One region of the Microbacterium sp. LBN7 genome, then DNA from elsewhere that is predicted to be linked to it. Evidence: predicted binding sites of a transcription regulator. Region 1 holds the regulator's gene; the other holds the start of a gene.
The links. The regulator LexA, encoded in region 1, represses DNA repair genes until DNA is damaged. The targets are predictions, from matches to a motif close to TCGAACANNTGTTCGA.

Region 1 (7,185 bases):
TGCTCGATCCCGCGGAACAGGACGCTGTCGGCGCCGGGCTCGACCGTGTTCCAGCCCATGTGCGGCAGCACGGGCGCGTTGAGCTCGGTGACGGCGCCCGGCCACTCCCCGAGGCCCTCGGTGTCGTGACCCCGCTCGACTCCGTGCGCGAACAGCACCTGCATGCCGACGCAGATGCCGAGCACCGGGCGACCGCCGGCGAGGCGACGGTCGATGATCTCGTCTCCGCCGTGCGCATGCAGCGCGTCGCGCACGGCCTGGAACGCGCCGACGCCGGGCACGAGCAGACCGTCGGCCTCGAGTGCCTCCGTGCGGTCGCGCGTGAGGATGGCGTCTGCACCGGCCGCGACGAGCGCTTTGACCGCCGAGTGGACGTTGCCCGACTCGTAGTCGAAGACGGCGACCCTGGGCGCTCGGCTCACAGCGCGCCCTTGGTGGACGGCACGCCGTCGACCAGCGGGTCGAGGGCCTTGGCCTGGCGGAACGCACGGGCGAAGGCCTTGAACTCCGCCTCGGCGATGTGGTGCGGATCGCGACCACCGAGCACGCGCACGTGCACCGTCAGCGCCGCGTTGAAGGCGATGGCCTCGAACACGTGCCGCACGAGCGAACCCGTGAAGTGTCCTCCGATGAGGTGGTGCTCGAACCCTGCCGGCTCCCCCTCGTGCACGAGGTACGGGCGTCCGGAGATGTCGACGACGGCCTGCGCGAGAGCTTCGTCGAGCGGCACGAGTGCGTCGCCGTAGCGCGAGATGCCCGACTTGTCGCCGAGCGCCTGCAGGATCGCCTGACCGAGCACGATCGAGACGTCTTCGACGGTGTGGTGCGCGTCGATGTTCGTGTCGCCCGATGCGCGGACGGTGAGATCGGTCAGCGAGTGCTTCGCGAAGGCGGTGAGCATGTGGTCGAAGAACGGCACGGAGGTGTCGATGCGCGAGGCTCCGGTGCCGTCGAGGTTCAGCTCGAGCTCGACGGTGGACTCCGACGTGCTGCGCACACGGCTCGCGGTGCGCGGGTTCTGGGCGAGAGTGCTCATGATGCTGATCCTATCGAGGCCAGGGCATCGAGGAATGCGGTGGTCTCGGCCTCGGTGCCCGCCGTCACGCGGAGGTGACCCGGGATGCCGACGTCGCGGATGAGCACGCCGCGTTCGTACAGCTGCTGCCACGTCGCGCGCGGGTCGGCGACGCCGCCGAAGAGGACGAAGTTCGACCAGGATTCGTGGGGCGTGTATCCCAGCGCCTCGAGCGTCGCCGAGATGCGGTCGCGCTGCTCGACGATCTCCTCGACCATGCCGAGCATGACGTCGGAGTTGCGCAGCGCGGCGACCGCCGCCGCCTGGGTGAGGGCGCTGAGGTGGTACGGCAGCCGCACCAGGCGCAGCGCGTCGATGAAGGCGGGGTCCGCTGCGAGGTAGCCCACACGCGCGCCGGCGAAGGCGAACGCCTTGCTCATGGTGCGGGAGACGGCCAGACGCGGGCGTCCTTCGAGGAGTGTCAGAGCGGATGCCGCGTCGCGCGGCGCGAACTCCTGATACGCCTCGTCCACGACCACGATGCCGCGCGCCTCTTCGTACACCGCTTCGACGACGTCGAGTCCGAGCGGGGTGCCCGTCGGGTTGTTCGGCGAGCAGAGCAGGATCACGTCGGGATCGACCGCACGGACCTGCTCCGCCGCTTCGTCGGGCGTGATCGTGTAGTCGGGCTGACGGGTGCCCGCGACCCAGCGCGCCCCCGTTCCCTGCGAGATGAGCGGGTACATGGAGTATGTCGGCGCGAAGCCGAACGCCGTGCGCCCAGGGCCGCCGAAGGCCTGCAGGATGTGCTGGAGGACCTCGTTCGAGCCGTTGCCCGCCCAGATCTGATCCGATGTGAGGCCGTGACCGAGATACTCGGCGAATCCCTCGCGCAGTGTCGTGAACTCACGATCCGGGTACCGGTTCACATCGCGCAGCGCGACGGCGATGTCGTCGAGGATGTCGCTCGCGACCGCATCGGGCACGGGATGCGTGTTCTCGTTGACATTCAGCGCGATGGGCAGCGGCGCCTGCGGCGCACCGTACGGGGTGAGCCCGCGAAGATCGTCACGGAGCGGGAGGGCATCGAGTGAGGAAGTCACCCTTCCATGCTAGGCCGCGCGCCCTCCGCGTGACGCACCCCTCCCCTTGGGTTCCTGAGCCTGCCGAAGGATGGGTTCCTGAGCCTGCCGAAGGATGGGTTCCTGAGCCCGCCGAAGGACTGAGCCCGTCGAAGGATCAGTTCGAGTACTGCGCAGGGATCGCGAGCTCCTGGCCGATCTGCAGGGCCCCGCCGCGCAGCATGTTGAGACGGCTGATCTCGCCGATCACGTCGCGCGGGTCGGCGGTGGGGGCGACCGTGTTGGCGATCGACCAGAGCGTGTCACCGGGGAGAACCGTCACGGTCTGGAAGTCCGCGCTGCTGAAGCTGCTGGCAGTGTCGTCGCCCGCGGCGATGGCGCTGCCTCCGCTGATCGCCGCGAAGGCGATGCCGACCGCGAGCGGAACCGCGGAGAGGGCGAGCAGCACACCACGACCACGAGCCGTCAGTCGCAGTCGCGACCGGGTCGCCGGGCGTGCCGGGATGACCGCTGCGGTGCTGATGCTGATGCTGCTCATGTCGGGCTCCTTACCCTGTCCCCGTCGGCGAGGCCGGCGGTGAAGTTGGCGTAGCGTTCGCATTCGCGTCTCGGCCGGGAGCCGTGAATGCGAAGCTACGTTCCGAAGATATCTTCGAGTTCGAACATCTGTCAACTGTTCTTCGAAATCGGACCCCCGAATCTTCCGACACGCTCGAACAGATCTTCCAGATCAGGCCGATTCTCGGATACGGTTTCGATAAGAACACCCCACCACGGGCCTCCGACATTCGAAGAGGAACGTCGGATCGCGTACTGAAGGAGCACCATGAGCGAGAACTCAGCCCCGGAGCAGGAGGCCCCTCGGACGCGCCGTCGGAAGAGCCTCAGCCCGAAGCAGATGGCGATCCTCGAGGTCATCCAGACCTCCATCGCCCACCACGGCTACCCGCCGAGCATGCGCGAGATCGGCGATGCGGTCGGACTCAAGTCGCTCTCGAGCGTGACCCACCAGCTCGGCCAGCTCGAGCTGAGCGGCTACCTGCGCCGCGATCCGGGCAAGACCCGCGCGATGGAGGTGCTGATCGACCTTCCCGGTACGAGCGGCGAGAACCCGGCAGACGTGGCCACACCGGTCGGCGATGCCGCACTCGTCCCCCTCGTCGGCCGGATCGCGGCCGGCGTGCCCATCACGGCGGAGCAGCAGGTCGAGGAGATCTTCCCGCTCCCCCGCCAGTTGGTCGGCAAGGGCGATCTGTTCATGCTCAAGGTGTCCGGGGAGTCGATGATCGATGCGGCGATCTGCGATGGCGACTGGGTCGTCATCCGTTCGCAGAACAGCGCGGAGAACGGCGAGATCGTCGCAGCGATGCTCGACGACGAGGCCACCGTGAAGACATTCCGCCGCCGCGACGGCCACACCTGGCTGCTCCCGCGCAACTCCGCCTTCGAGCCCATCCTCGGCGACGAGGCCACGGTGCTCGGCAAGGTCGTGGCGGTGCTCCGCGCGGTCTGACCGCGCCCCTTCGGCATCCGCCGTCCGCCGGCATGAGAGCCGTCCTCCCGGTTTCGGGAGGCCGTGCTTCGACGGCCGCCTAGGCTCGAACCATGTCGTCCCCGTACGGTTCCTGGCCATCGCCCTTCTCCGCCGCCTCGGTCGCGGCCTCCGCCCCTCGGATCGATGGGGCGCGATTCGTCGGCTCGGAGATCTGGTGGGGCGAGTCGGTTTCGTCCGAGGGAGGGCGCGTGACGGTCCGCAGCTCGAGCGGCGCGGTGATCCTCCCCGCGCCGTGGAGCGCGCGGTCGCGCGTGCACGAGTACGGCGGCGGCGCCTGGACCGCGGATGCCGACGGCACGCTGTACTTCGTCGACGCGGGAGACCAGCGCGTGTACCGGCTCTCGCCCGATGCAGGTCCTGTCCCGCTCACCCCCGCAGGTCCTTCGCACGGCGGACTCCGTCTACAACAGGGGCGGCTCCTCGCCGTGCGGGAGGACCTCCGCGGAGAAGCGCAGATCCGAGGGATCGTGGAGATCCCGACCGACGGTTCAGCGGCAGCGGATGACGCCGTGATCCGTGCTTTCACGCAGGGCGATGCCTTCGTCGCACATCCCGCGCTCTCGCCCGACGGCTCGCGCATCGCCTGGGTCGCGTGGGACGGCGCGCGGATGCCGTGGGAGAGCGCGACGCTGGTCATCTCCGAGATCGACGAAGCAGACGACGAAGGCGCAGAAGGCGAGGCGGGCCCCTGGGTCGCCACGCGCGCCGCCCTCCAGCCCGAATGGGTGAGCGACACCGAGCTGCTCTACGCCGACGACCCGACCGGCCGCTGGCAGCTCCAGCGCCTGTCGCTGGTCCCCGGCACACGTGACGGCGCTCCGGAGGCGATCACCTCGAGCGACGCCGACACGGGGTATGGACTCTGGGTGCTGGGCAACCGCTGGTACCAGCCCCTCGCAGACGGCCGCATCGTCGCGGTGCGCACCAACGGCCGCGACGACGTCGTCGAGATCGCCGCCAACGGCTCGACCCGCACCCTCGACGTCCCCTGCGACGGCCACGTGAGCGTCGACGACGTGTCCGGCTCTCGCGTGCTGCTCTCCGGCGGCAGCTCGACGAGCGCACCCGGTGTCTGGTGCGTCGACCTCGATTCCGGCGAGACGATCACGGTCGCAGGCGGCGAACCGGTCGACACCGCCTGGATGCCGCCCGCCACCGCGATCCTCGTGGAGGGAGGCCACGGCTCGGTGCATGCGTTCGCCTATGCTCCGGCCAACCCCGAGGCCGCAGCGCCGGAAGGCGAGCTGCCTCCGTACGTGGTCTTCGTCCACGGCGGCCCCACCGCACACGTCACCGGCGCGGCATCCGCCGCCATCGCGTTCTACACGAGCCGGGGCATCGGCGTGCTCGATGTCAACTACGGCGGCTCCACCGGGTACGGTCGCGCCTACCGCGACCGCCTGCACGGGCAATGGGGAATCGTCGACGTCGACGACGTGATCGCCGCCGCGCGCGGCCTCGCTGACGCGGGTCTCGCCGATGCCTCGCGCATCGCGATCCGCGGAAGCTCGGCAGGGGGCTGGACCGTGCTCTCGGCGCTGGTGCGCGGCGGCACCTTCGCCGCGGGGATCAGCCGCTACGGCGTCGCCGACCTCCGGATGCTGGCGGAGCACTCGCACGGCTTCGAGGAGCACTACATCACCGGGCTCGTCGGACCGCTCCCGGAGGCCGAGGCCTTCTACATCGAGCGTTCACCGCTGACGCATGCGGAACGGATAGATGTGCCCGTGCTGTTGATGCAGGGAGCCGAGGACCGGGTCGTGCCGCCGTCGCAGTCGGAGGCCATCCGCGATGCTCTGGCGGCGAACGGCGTCGAGCACGAGTACGTCGTCTACCCCGGCGAGGGTCACGGCTTCCGCAGCGGGACGACGATCGTGAACGCCCTGGAACGCGAACTGGCCTTCCTGGGGCGGGTGTTCGGCTTCACTCCGAGCCTCTGAGACCGACGAAGCGGACGTGCCACCAGAGCACCAGGGGAACGACGACCAGCTCCAGGACGGTGCTCGCGATGAACACCGGGTGAGGCCATCCGGTGACCACGGCGGAGAGGACCCTGGCAAGGCCACCGATGAAAGCCAGCACGAGCATGGTGCGCAGCACCGTCGCTCGTTCACGCAGGCGGAAGAGCGACCACCACACAGCGACGCCGGCTGCGAGCCAGAACACGTTGACGAACCGGTACTCGCTGTCGACGCTCGAGGACGTCGGCGACCCGCCCGGCACGGAAGTCGGGCCGAAGATGATCGCGTACAGGCCCGAGGCGACCGCCACCGCACCGAGCACAGCCAGTGTGAGGATGAGCGCGCTCCTCTGCATGACGGCCCTTTCTTGCACGATACGAAGAGAGTGATTACTCTCTCACATTATGGGAGCCAGACGAGATGCGCTAGTCGCCGCCGCTATGAAGCTCTTCGCCGAGCGAGGCTATGACGGAACCTCGGTCGCGGACATCCAGGTATCCGCAGGACTGACGGGTGGATCCGGCGCCCTCTACAAGCACTTCGCCAGCAAGGCGGCTGTCCTCGAAGCCGGGGTGGACACCTACCTCGAGACCCTGAACCAGAACAGCCGCTCGACAGTCGACGATCTGCCGGCCGATCCCCGAGAGGCGTTGCACGTCATCGCATCCAGCGTGATCGACTCGATGACGGCGGACGAAACGATGCTTCGAGTCCTGCTCCGGGACCTCGATCAGCACCCGGAACTCGCCGAACGACTCTGGAAGGGCGTCATGGCCGACGTCTACACGGAGTTGGCCCACTGGATCAGGAGGCAGGTGACGGAAGGAACGATCAGCGTGTCAGATCCCGACGCCGTCGCGGCGGTTCTGATGAGCGCTTTGACTCAATGGCCGATCCTCCAGGCTCTTCTCAAGAAGACTCCGGGGGACCTCACGCGCTCCGCTTTCGTCGCAGCATGGACGGACACCGCAAGCCGCGTCCTCGATCTGCCGCTCTGAGACGGCGACTACTCGCCGACGCGGTTGCGCAGACGCATGGCGCGGTCGGCCTCGCGGGTGTCCTGGCGCTCGCGGAGGGTCTGTCGCTTGTCGTACTCGCGCTTGCCCTTCGCGAGGGCGATCTCGACCTTGGCCCTGCCGTCGGAGAAGTACAGCTTCAGCGGGATCAGCGTGTAGCCGCCGGCCGAGACGGCGTGCGCGATCTTCTCGATCTCCGCTCGGTGCAGCAGAAGCTTGCGGATGCGCTTCGCGGAGTGGTTGGTCCAGTGCCCCTGCGAGTACTCCGGGATGTGCACGGAGTCGAGGAACACTTCGTTGCCCTTGACGAACGCATAGCCGTCGCTAAGGTTGGCGCGCCCCTGGCGCAGCGACTTGACCTCGGTGCCGGTGAGCACCATTCCCGCCTCGTACGACTTCTCGATGTTGTAGTCGTGACGTGCGCGACGATTGGTCGCGACGACCTTCTCCCCGCGTTCCCTGGGCATGGTGCTCCTGCTCTCTGTTGTGGCCAGCCCACCAGCCTACATCAGGTGCGAGGCCGGATCAGGTGCGCAGCCAGCGACGGATCGCGAAG
Region 2 (7,185 bases), 970 kb from region 1:
GCCCTGGTAGCTGCGGAACAGCGGCACCATGCGCCCGATGACCAGGGCCGCGAGGATGAGGAGGGCCGGCACCGAGACGGCGATGAGCCAGCTGAGGCCGACGTTGGTCTGGACGGCGAAGATGATGCCGCCGATCGCGAGCAGAGGAGCGGTGACGAGCATGGTCGCGCCCATCATCGCGAGCATCTGCACCTGCTGCACGTCGTTCGTGTTGCGCGTGATGAGCGAGCCGGCGCCGAAGACGGAGACCTCGCGCTCGGAGAAGCCGCTGACCTTGCCGAAGACGTCGGCGCGGATGTCACGACCGGCGCCCATCGCGGCGCGGGCGGCGAAGTAGGTGGCGGTGACCGAGGCGATGATCTGGCCCAGCGAGACGGCGAGCATGAACAGCCCGGTGCTCCAGATGTAGCCGGTGTCTCCCTGCGCGACGCCCTTGTCGATGATGTCGGCGTTCAGGCGCGGGAGGTAGAGGGTCGCGGCGGCGCTGGCGAGCTGGAAGACCAGCACGCCGAGCAGGAGCCACCTATAGCGAGACAGATAGCGGACGAGGATTTTTCCCAGCACAGGCGGACTTTCTAGGAAGGATGGAGCGACAGGTTTCTCGGCAGACGGGTGCCGACCGACAACCGGCCACAAGACAGAGTGCCACGAACCGCGGACATTCGTATCCCCCTTTCGGAGGACCTTCGCTGACAGCGAACCTTTTCAACCGCGGCCTGCGGTTTCTGAACCCGGGCGAAGAACGGGGGGCGTGTATTCGCGCGAATGGAGACCTCTTCTTCGCGCACAGCGAGACTCAGAAGAGCGGACGCTCCGGTGCGTAGTCGCGCGCGCCGGCACCGGCATCCGGTGCCAGCTCGGCGAGCGTCGGGGGCTGCCATTTCGGATCGCGGTCCTTGTCGACGAGCTGCGCGCGGATGCCCTCGACGAGGTCGGGGTGCTCGTTCACGAACCACAGGACACGGCGGTACTCGCCTTCCAACGCCGCACGCAGGTTCGGGAAACCACGCGCTTCGCGCACGGCGTCGAGGGTGACGACGAGCGCCGTCGGTGCGAGCTCCTCCAGGAGGTCGGCGGTGGCGGCGGCATCCGTCGTCCCCTGACTCCGCAGGCGCTCGACGATCTCGACGACCGTCGGCGCGGAGAACGCCTCGTCGATCCATGTGCGCGATGCGGGGAGCTGCGACGGGTCGGGCGTCTCGTCGAAGAGCAGCACGATCTCACTCGGCCCCGTGGGGTCGGCGCGGTAGGCCAGCGCCTCGCGCAGGGCGTCGAGCCGGTCGGAGGGGACGAAGTGGTCGGCGAATCCGAGCAGCACGGCATCCGCTCCGTCCATGGTCGAGCCGGTGAGCGCGAAGTACTCGCCGAAGCGGCCGGGAGCGCGCCCGAGCAGCCAGGTGCCGCCGACGTCGGGAGTGAACCCGATGCGGGTCTCGGGCATCGCCAGCCTCGACCGCTCGGTGACGATGCGGATCGCGGCGTGGCCGGCCAGGCCGATGCCGCCGCCCATCGTGATGCCGTCCGCTATCGCGACCACGGGCTTCGGGTACTCGGCGATCAGCGCGTTCAGCGCGTACTCGGCGCGGAAGAACTCGGCGGTCCGCTCTGCGTGACCGGAGACGATCTGGCCGTGCAGGGCACGCACATCGCCACCCGCGCACATCCCCCGCTCCCCGGCGCCGTCGATCAGCACGATCTGCACGTCGGTGTCGTCGATCCAGGCGGTGAGAGCCTGCGTGAGCAGCTCGATCATGCCGAGGTCGAGGGCGTTGATCGCCTCGGGGCGGTTGAGGGTGAGCCGGCCGAGCGCTCCTTCCTTGCTCGCGAGGACGCGGGGCGCAGCGATGGTGTCGGTCACGCGTGCCAGGCTACTCCGTCGGCGCGGGGTCGGAATCCGCACGAAATACGCGATCCGGGCGCTTTTCCGGCAGGATAGGGGGAACTGTTCATTGCAACGAGAGGTCGCGGATGCCCGACGGACAGGTGCTCGAGTTCACGAATGTGACGAAGCGCTTCAATGAGGTGACCGCTGTCTCCGATTTCTCGGCACGAGTCGAGCCCGGCGCCGTCACCGCCTTCCTCGGCCCGAACGGGGCAGGCAAGACCACCACTCTTCGTATTCTGCTCGGTCAGATCCGAGCCACCTCCGGCACCGCCACGATCGGCGGGACCACCTTCGCGGAGCTGCGTCAGCCGCTGCGCACGATCGGCTCCGTGCTCGAGGAGACGGTCTACCGTCCGCGCCGGACCGCGAGCCGGCAGCTGACCATCGCCGCGAAGGCGAACGGCATCCCGCTCGCGCGCGTCGACGAGGTCCTCGCGATGGTGGGTCTCGAGGGTGAAGGCGATTCCCGCATCGGCGGATTCTCGCTCGGCATGCGCCAGCGGCTGAGCATCGCGAACGCCCTCCTGGGCGACCCTGGAGCCCTCGTCTTCGACGAGCCCGCGAACGGTCTCGACCCCGAGGGCATCCGCTGGATGCGCCTCCTGATGCGACGCCTGGCCGACGAGGGCCGCACGGTGCTCGTCTCGTCGCACCTCCTCAGCGAGGTCGAGCAGGTCGCCGACAACGTGCTCGTCCTGTCGAAGGGTCAGCTGGTGCTGGCCAGCGGCATCGAGACGCTCGCCGACCCGAAGAACGGCTCGGTGGTCGTGGACGCCGCCGATCGCGCCGCCCTCACGGCGGCCCTGTCCGGTGCAGGATTCGACGTCGAGGTGCTGCGCTCCGGACTCACCGTGCGCGGCGGAGACGCCGGTACCGTCGGCGCCGTCGCCGCGGACGCGGGGATCGCGCTGAGCACGCTCGTGCAGCGCGGCCCGACCCTGGAAGACGTCTTCATCGAGCATGTGCGCGGCGGGAAGTTCAGCCCGCGCGCCGAGGCCGCCGCGCCGCAGCTCGTCGCCCCGCAGAGCGCGGAGGCACCCGGCGCAGGAATCGCCGCCGGCGCTGTCGCGGCGGGAGTTGCCGGTGTCGCGGGGGTTGCCGGTGTCGCGGGTGTCGCTGCTCTCGGCGACGCTGACGAAGCGACGGCGGCCGAGGACGAGGCTGCCGAGGCTTCGGAGGCTTCGGAGGCTGCGGAGGTTTCGGAGGCAGCTGAGGATTCGGAGGCTTCGGAGGATTCGGAGGCTGCGGTCGAGGAGAGTGCTGCCGAAGCGCTCGTCGCCGACGACGCGGCCGATGCGGGTTTCGCCGCCGAAGAGAGCTCCGTCGAGGAGACCTCCGTCGAGGAGACCTCCGTCGAGGAGACCTCCGTCGAGGAGACCTCCGTCGAGGAGAGCTCCGTCGAGGAGAGCTCCGTTGAGGAGAGCTCGGTCGAGGAGAGGTCCGTTGAGGAGACCTCGGCCGAGAACAGCACGGTCGAGGACAGCACGGTCGAGCAGCACGATGCTGACGACGCTACGTCCGACGATGCACCTCAGGACGATGCGTCTCACGATGGCGCATCCGAGGAGGATGCCGCGCCGACGCGCTCCTTCGACGAGATCCTGTTCGGCACGTCGGCTCCCGCCGTATCCGAGGCGACGGAATCCGACGACGCGGCACAGGACGGCACGGACCAGCCGGGCGACGACGCGCACGCCGGCGTCGAGTTCTTCACGGAGCTCGGCGCGACGGATGACACGGCGGACGAGGCGTCCGACTCGGCCGACGTCGCTTCCGAGGCGACCGACGCCGCCTCCGACGCGACGGACGCGGACAGCGAAGCGGAGTCGGACGATGAGTCCGTGAACGCGGACGCCGGGTCCGCGCAGGACGAGGCGCAGCCCGACGCCGCTGAGGCCCCCGACTCCGACTCCACGGACGACGACGACCCCCGATCGGCTGCCGTCAGCTCCATGCTCGCGGCTGCCGCACGTGCGTACTACGAGGACGAGCCGAAGGACTATCCGCAGGATGCGTCCTCCGACGAGGGAACGCACTGGGCGGTCGCGTCCACGGGTGTGATCGACACCGTCCCGCTCGCGGGCGAGCCGGCCCCCGACAGCGAAGCGGATGCCGGGGAGCAGGGCGAGACCCACGACGAGGACGCCGGGGACTCGGACGGCTCCGAGAACCACGACGAGAACGCCGAGCACTCCGAGGGCTCCGAGAGCTCCGAGAGCTCCGAGGGCTCCGAGGACAACGGCGAGCAGGGCGAGCAGGGCGAGCATCACGAGCACCACGAGCACCACGGCGACGAGAACTCCGAGCACCATCACGGCTGAGACCGCCCGCTGACACGAGAAAGCCCTCCGCGCCGAAAGGTGCGGAGGGCTTTCCCGATGAACGGGCGGGTCAGGCGGGTCGCGGACGGATGACCGGTCGGCGGCTGCCCTTCGAGACGGGGGTCGGCGCGGTCGCGACGATCTCCTCCACGTCTGCGGGTTCGGTCGACACGTCGAGACGGAGCGCCTGCGTGAGCGCGAGACCGTGACGCGTGCTCAGGATCAGCCGACGGTACTGCTCGTCACCCTCGAGGTCAATCACGACACCGGGTCGACGACGACGGATGAGCACGAAGTCGAGGCTGCCCGCAGCCTTCCAGCTGCCGGCGGCGAGCACGCCGGGGATGTGGGTTCCGGGGTTCGGCACGCCGCGCAGCCAGGTCCAGGCGTCTTCCGTGAGCTGCACCTTGGTGATGGTGTCGCGGACGACGCGGAGGTTGCTCCGGTGGAAGGTGGCGGCACGCTCGATCGGCGAGAGCACGACCTCCAGTTGCGTCTGGTCCAGCAGCAACGTCACCATGACCCCAGTCTGCCAGCGCGGCCCTCTCAGTTGTCTGGAAGTTGCTCACAGGAACGCAACGATCCGTTGTGGGATCGCACCAGTCGCCCCGAATCACCTCTTGCACTTTCGAACATATGTTCTATACTAGAGGCATGAACTCCTCTCCGACAAGCGACATCGAGCAGCGTCAGCGGTTGCTCGACGCATGGGTGGAGAAGCGCCGGCAGATCGCCGTGAACGAGGCCGAGGCGGCCTCGTTCCTCGCCGACCGGATGCGCATCCTCGACCAAGATGTGAAGGATCATCCGCACCACCGCGACGCGATCCACCGCTCCATGATCGCGGAGTACTCCGCGGCGGGACGCCTGGCCCGAGGCAGCGTCGAGTACGCGTTCTCGGATGCCTGTCTGCTCGACTCCGAGCATCCGGCTGTGCAGGAGTCCTTCCGGCGGGGAGACATCACGGCGGCCCACGTGCGCGAGATCGTCCGTGCGGGAATGATCGTGCGACTGGCCGTGCGGGAGGGACGGGTGGATGCCGAGACGCTGGGTCTCTACGACGCCGCGGCCCTCGAGATCGCCGAACACGACTCCCCCGGCCGCACGCGGGCCATGGTGCGGCAGATCGCCGCGTCGCTGGCCGGAGAGACCCTGGTCGAGCGTCACCGACGCGCGCGCGGCGAGCGCGCGGTGACGATGCGCTCGCTCGACGACGGCCTCGCACTGCTCCAGGTGGTGCTGCCCGAGCACCTCGCCGCGGCGATCCTCGATCGGCTGACGCGGCTCGCTCGGCAGGTGATCACCACCCGCGACGAGCAGGATCCTGTCCTCTCCTCCGACGCGCTCGACTCCGGAGACGACGCCGTGTTCGTGCGCGATCTCGCCGCCGACGATCCGCACCGGGACGATCCTGCGCTCAACGAACACCGCATCGATCACGACCCGCTCGACGCGCACTCCATCGTCAGCGGAGACACCTACACGACCGACCCGTGGATCGAGCACGTGCCGGCCGACGACCGCACACTCGATCAGGTGCGCTCCGATCTGCTCACGGACCTGCTGCTCGCGAGCGATCCTGTCGCAGCCAGCGGCACAGGGCTCGATGGAATCCACGCCCAGATCCAGGTCACCATCGCGGCCTCCACCCTCGCCGGAGCCGATGACCGTCCGGCAGAGTTCGACGGATTCGGTCCGCTGCACCCCGACATCGCGCGAGACCTCGCTGCGCGCGCGGGCGGATGGTCCCGCCTGTTCCTCGACCGCACCGGGATGGTGACGGCGACCGACGCGTACTCGCCGACCGAGGCGATGCGTCGGCATCTGCGGGCACGAGACCAGCACTGCCGGTTCCCCGGCTGTCGCATGCCGACGCAGCGCTGCCAGATCGATCACAACCACGACCACGCCAGAGGCGGGCCGACGGCGAACGACAACCTCTCCCACTTGTGTCTGGGGCACCACGCGCTCAAGCATCCTGATATCGACGGCCGCTATCGATGGACCGCCCGACAGCGTCCCGGTGGAGACATCGAATGGACGAGTCCGCTCGGGCGCACCTACACCGACATGGCACCGCGACGCGTCATGTTCGTCTGAGCGGCGAATCCCCTGACCAGCTCCTCCAGGCCAGCTCCTCCAAGCCCGCTCCTGCCGGGCCAGCTCATGCCGGCGTCCTGGCGTGCTGGCGACCCCGACTAGGCCCGAGCGGATGCCGCGGCCGCGGCGGCGGCGGGGAGCGCGGCTTCGATGAGCTCCAACTCCTCGTCGCCGTGCGCGGCCGTGAGGAACCAGGCCTCGAAGACGCTCGGCGGCAGTGCCACGCCCTGCTCGCGCATGGAGTGGAAGAACGGGGCGTAGCGGAACGACTCCTGCGCCTGCGCCTCGGCGTAGTCCCGCGGGGCAGTCGCGCGGAAGGACGCATTGAACAGGCTGCCCGCCGTGGCCACGGCGTGCGTGACCCCGGCATCCGCGAGCGCGGCGTCGAGCGCGGCAGCAAGGCGGACGGATGCCGCGTCCACGGTCGCGTACACCTCCGGCGTGGCCAGGTGCAGAGTGGCCAGGCCCGCGGCGACCGAGAGCGGATTGCCCGAGAGCGTGCCCGCCTGGTAGACCGGCCCGAGCGGAGCGAGGAGATCCATGACCTCAGCGCGTCCGCCGAGCGCGGCCAGCGGCATCCCTCCGCCGACGACCTTGCCGAACGTGATGATGTCCGGCAGGTAGTCCTCGCCGGCGGCGGCCTGCAGACCCCAGTAGCCGGCCGGGTGCACACGGAATCCGGTGAGCACCTCGTCGAGGATCATCAGCGCGCCGTGAGCATGAGCGGTCTCCGCGATGAGGCGGTTGAACCCCGGGAGAGGAGCGACGACACCCATGTTCGCCGCGGCGGCCTCGACGATGACGGCCGCGATGCGCGGGCCGTGCTCGGCGAACACGGCCGCCAGGGCCTCCGGGTCGTTGTATCCGATCACCAGCGTC

Region 2: the regulator LexA is predicted to act here: its motif matches at 4,835-4,850, upstream of LBN7_RS12230 (DUF222 domain-containing protein).

Annotation. Positions count from the first base shown of each region.
Region 1 is NZ_CP147856.1:3,508,874-3,516,058, reverse strand. It holds gene hisH (imidazole glycerol phosphate synthase subunit HisH) at 1-422, opposite strand, end outside; gene hisB (imidazoleglycerol-phosphate dehydratase HisB) at 419-1,036, opposite strand; gene LBN7_RS16990 (histidinol-phosphate transaminase) at 1,033-2,118, opposite strand; gene LBN7_RS16985 (LysM peptidoglycan-binding domain-containing protein) at 2,255-2,635, opposite strand; gene lexA (transcriptional repressor LexA) at 2,924-3,610, shown strand; gene LBN7_RS16975 (prolyl oligopeptidase family serine peptidase) at 3,703-5,592, shown strand; gene LBN7_RS16970 (DUF4345 domain-containing protein) at 5,576-5,968, opposite strand; gene LBN7_RS16965 (TetR/AcrR family transcriptional regulator) at 6,018-6,611, shown strand; gene smpB (SsrA-binding protein SmpB) at 6,620-7,096, opposite strand; gene ftsX (permease-like cell division protein FtsX) at 7,155-7,185, opposite strand, start outside.
Region 2 is NZ_CP147856.1:2,543,031-2,550,215, reverse strand. It holds gene LBN7_RS12250 (ABC transporter ATP-binding protein) at 1-564, opposite strand, end outside; gene LBN7_RS12245 (enoyl-CoA hydratase/isomerase family protein) at 797-1,858, opposite strand; gene LBN7_RS12240 (ATP-binding cassette domain-containing protein) at 1,969-4,206, shown strand; gene LBN7_RS12235 (hypothetical protein) at 4,277-4,726, opposite strand; gene LBN7_RS12230 (DUF222 domain-containing protein) at 4,861-6,306, shown strand; gene LBN7_RS12225 (glutamate-1-semialdehyde 2,1-aminomutase) at 6,405-7,185, opposite strand, start outside.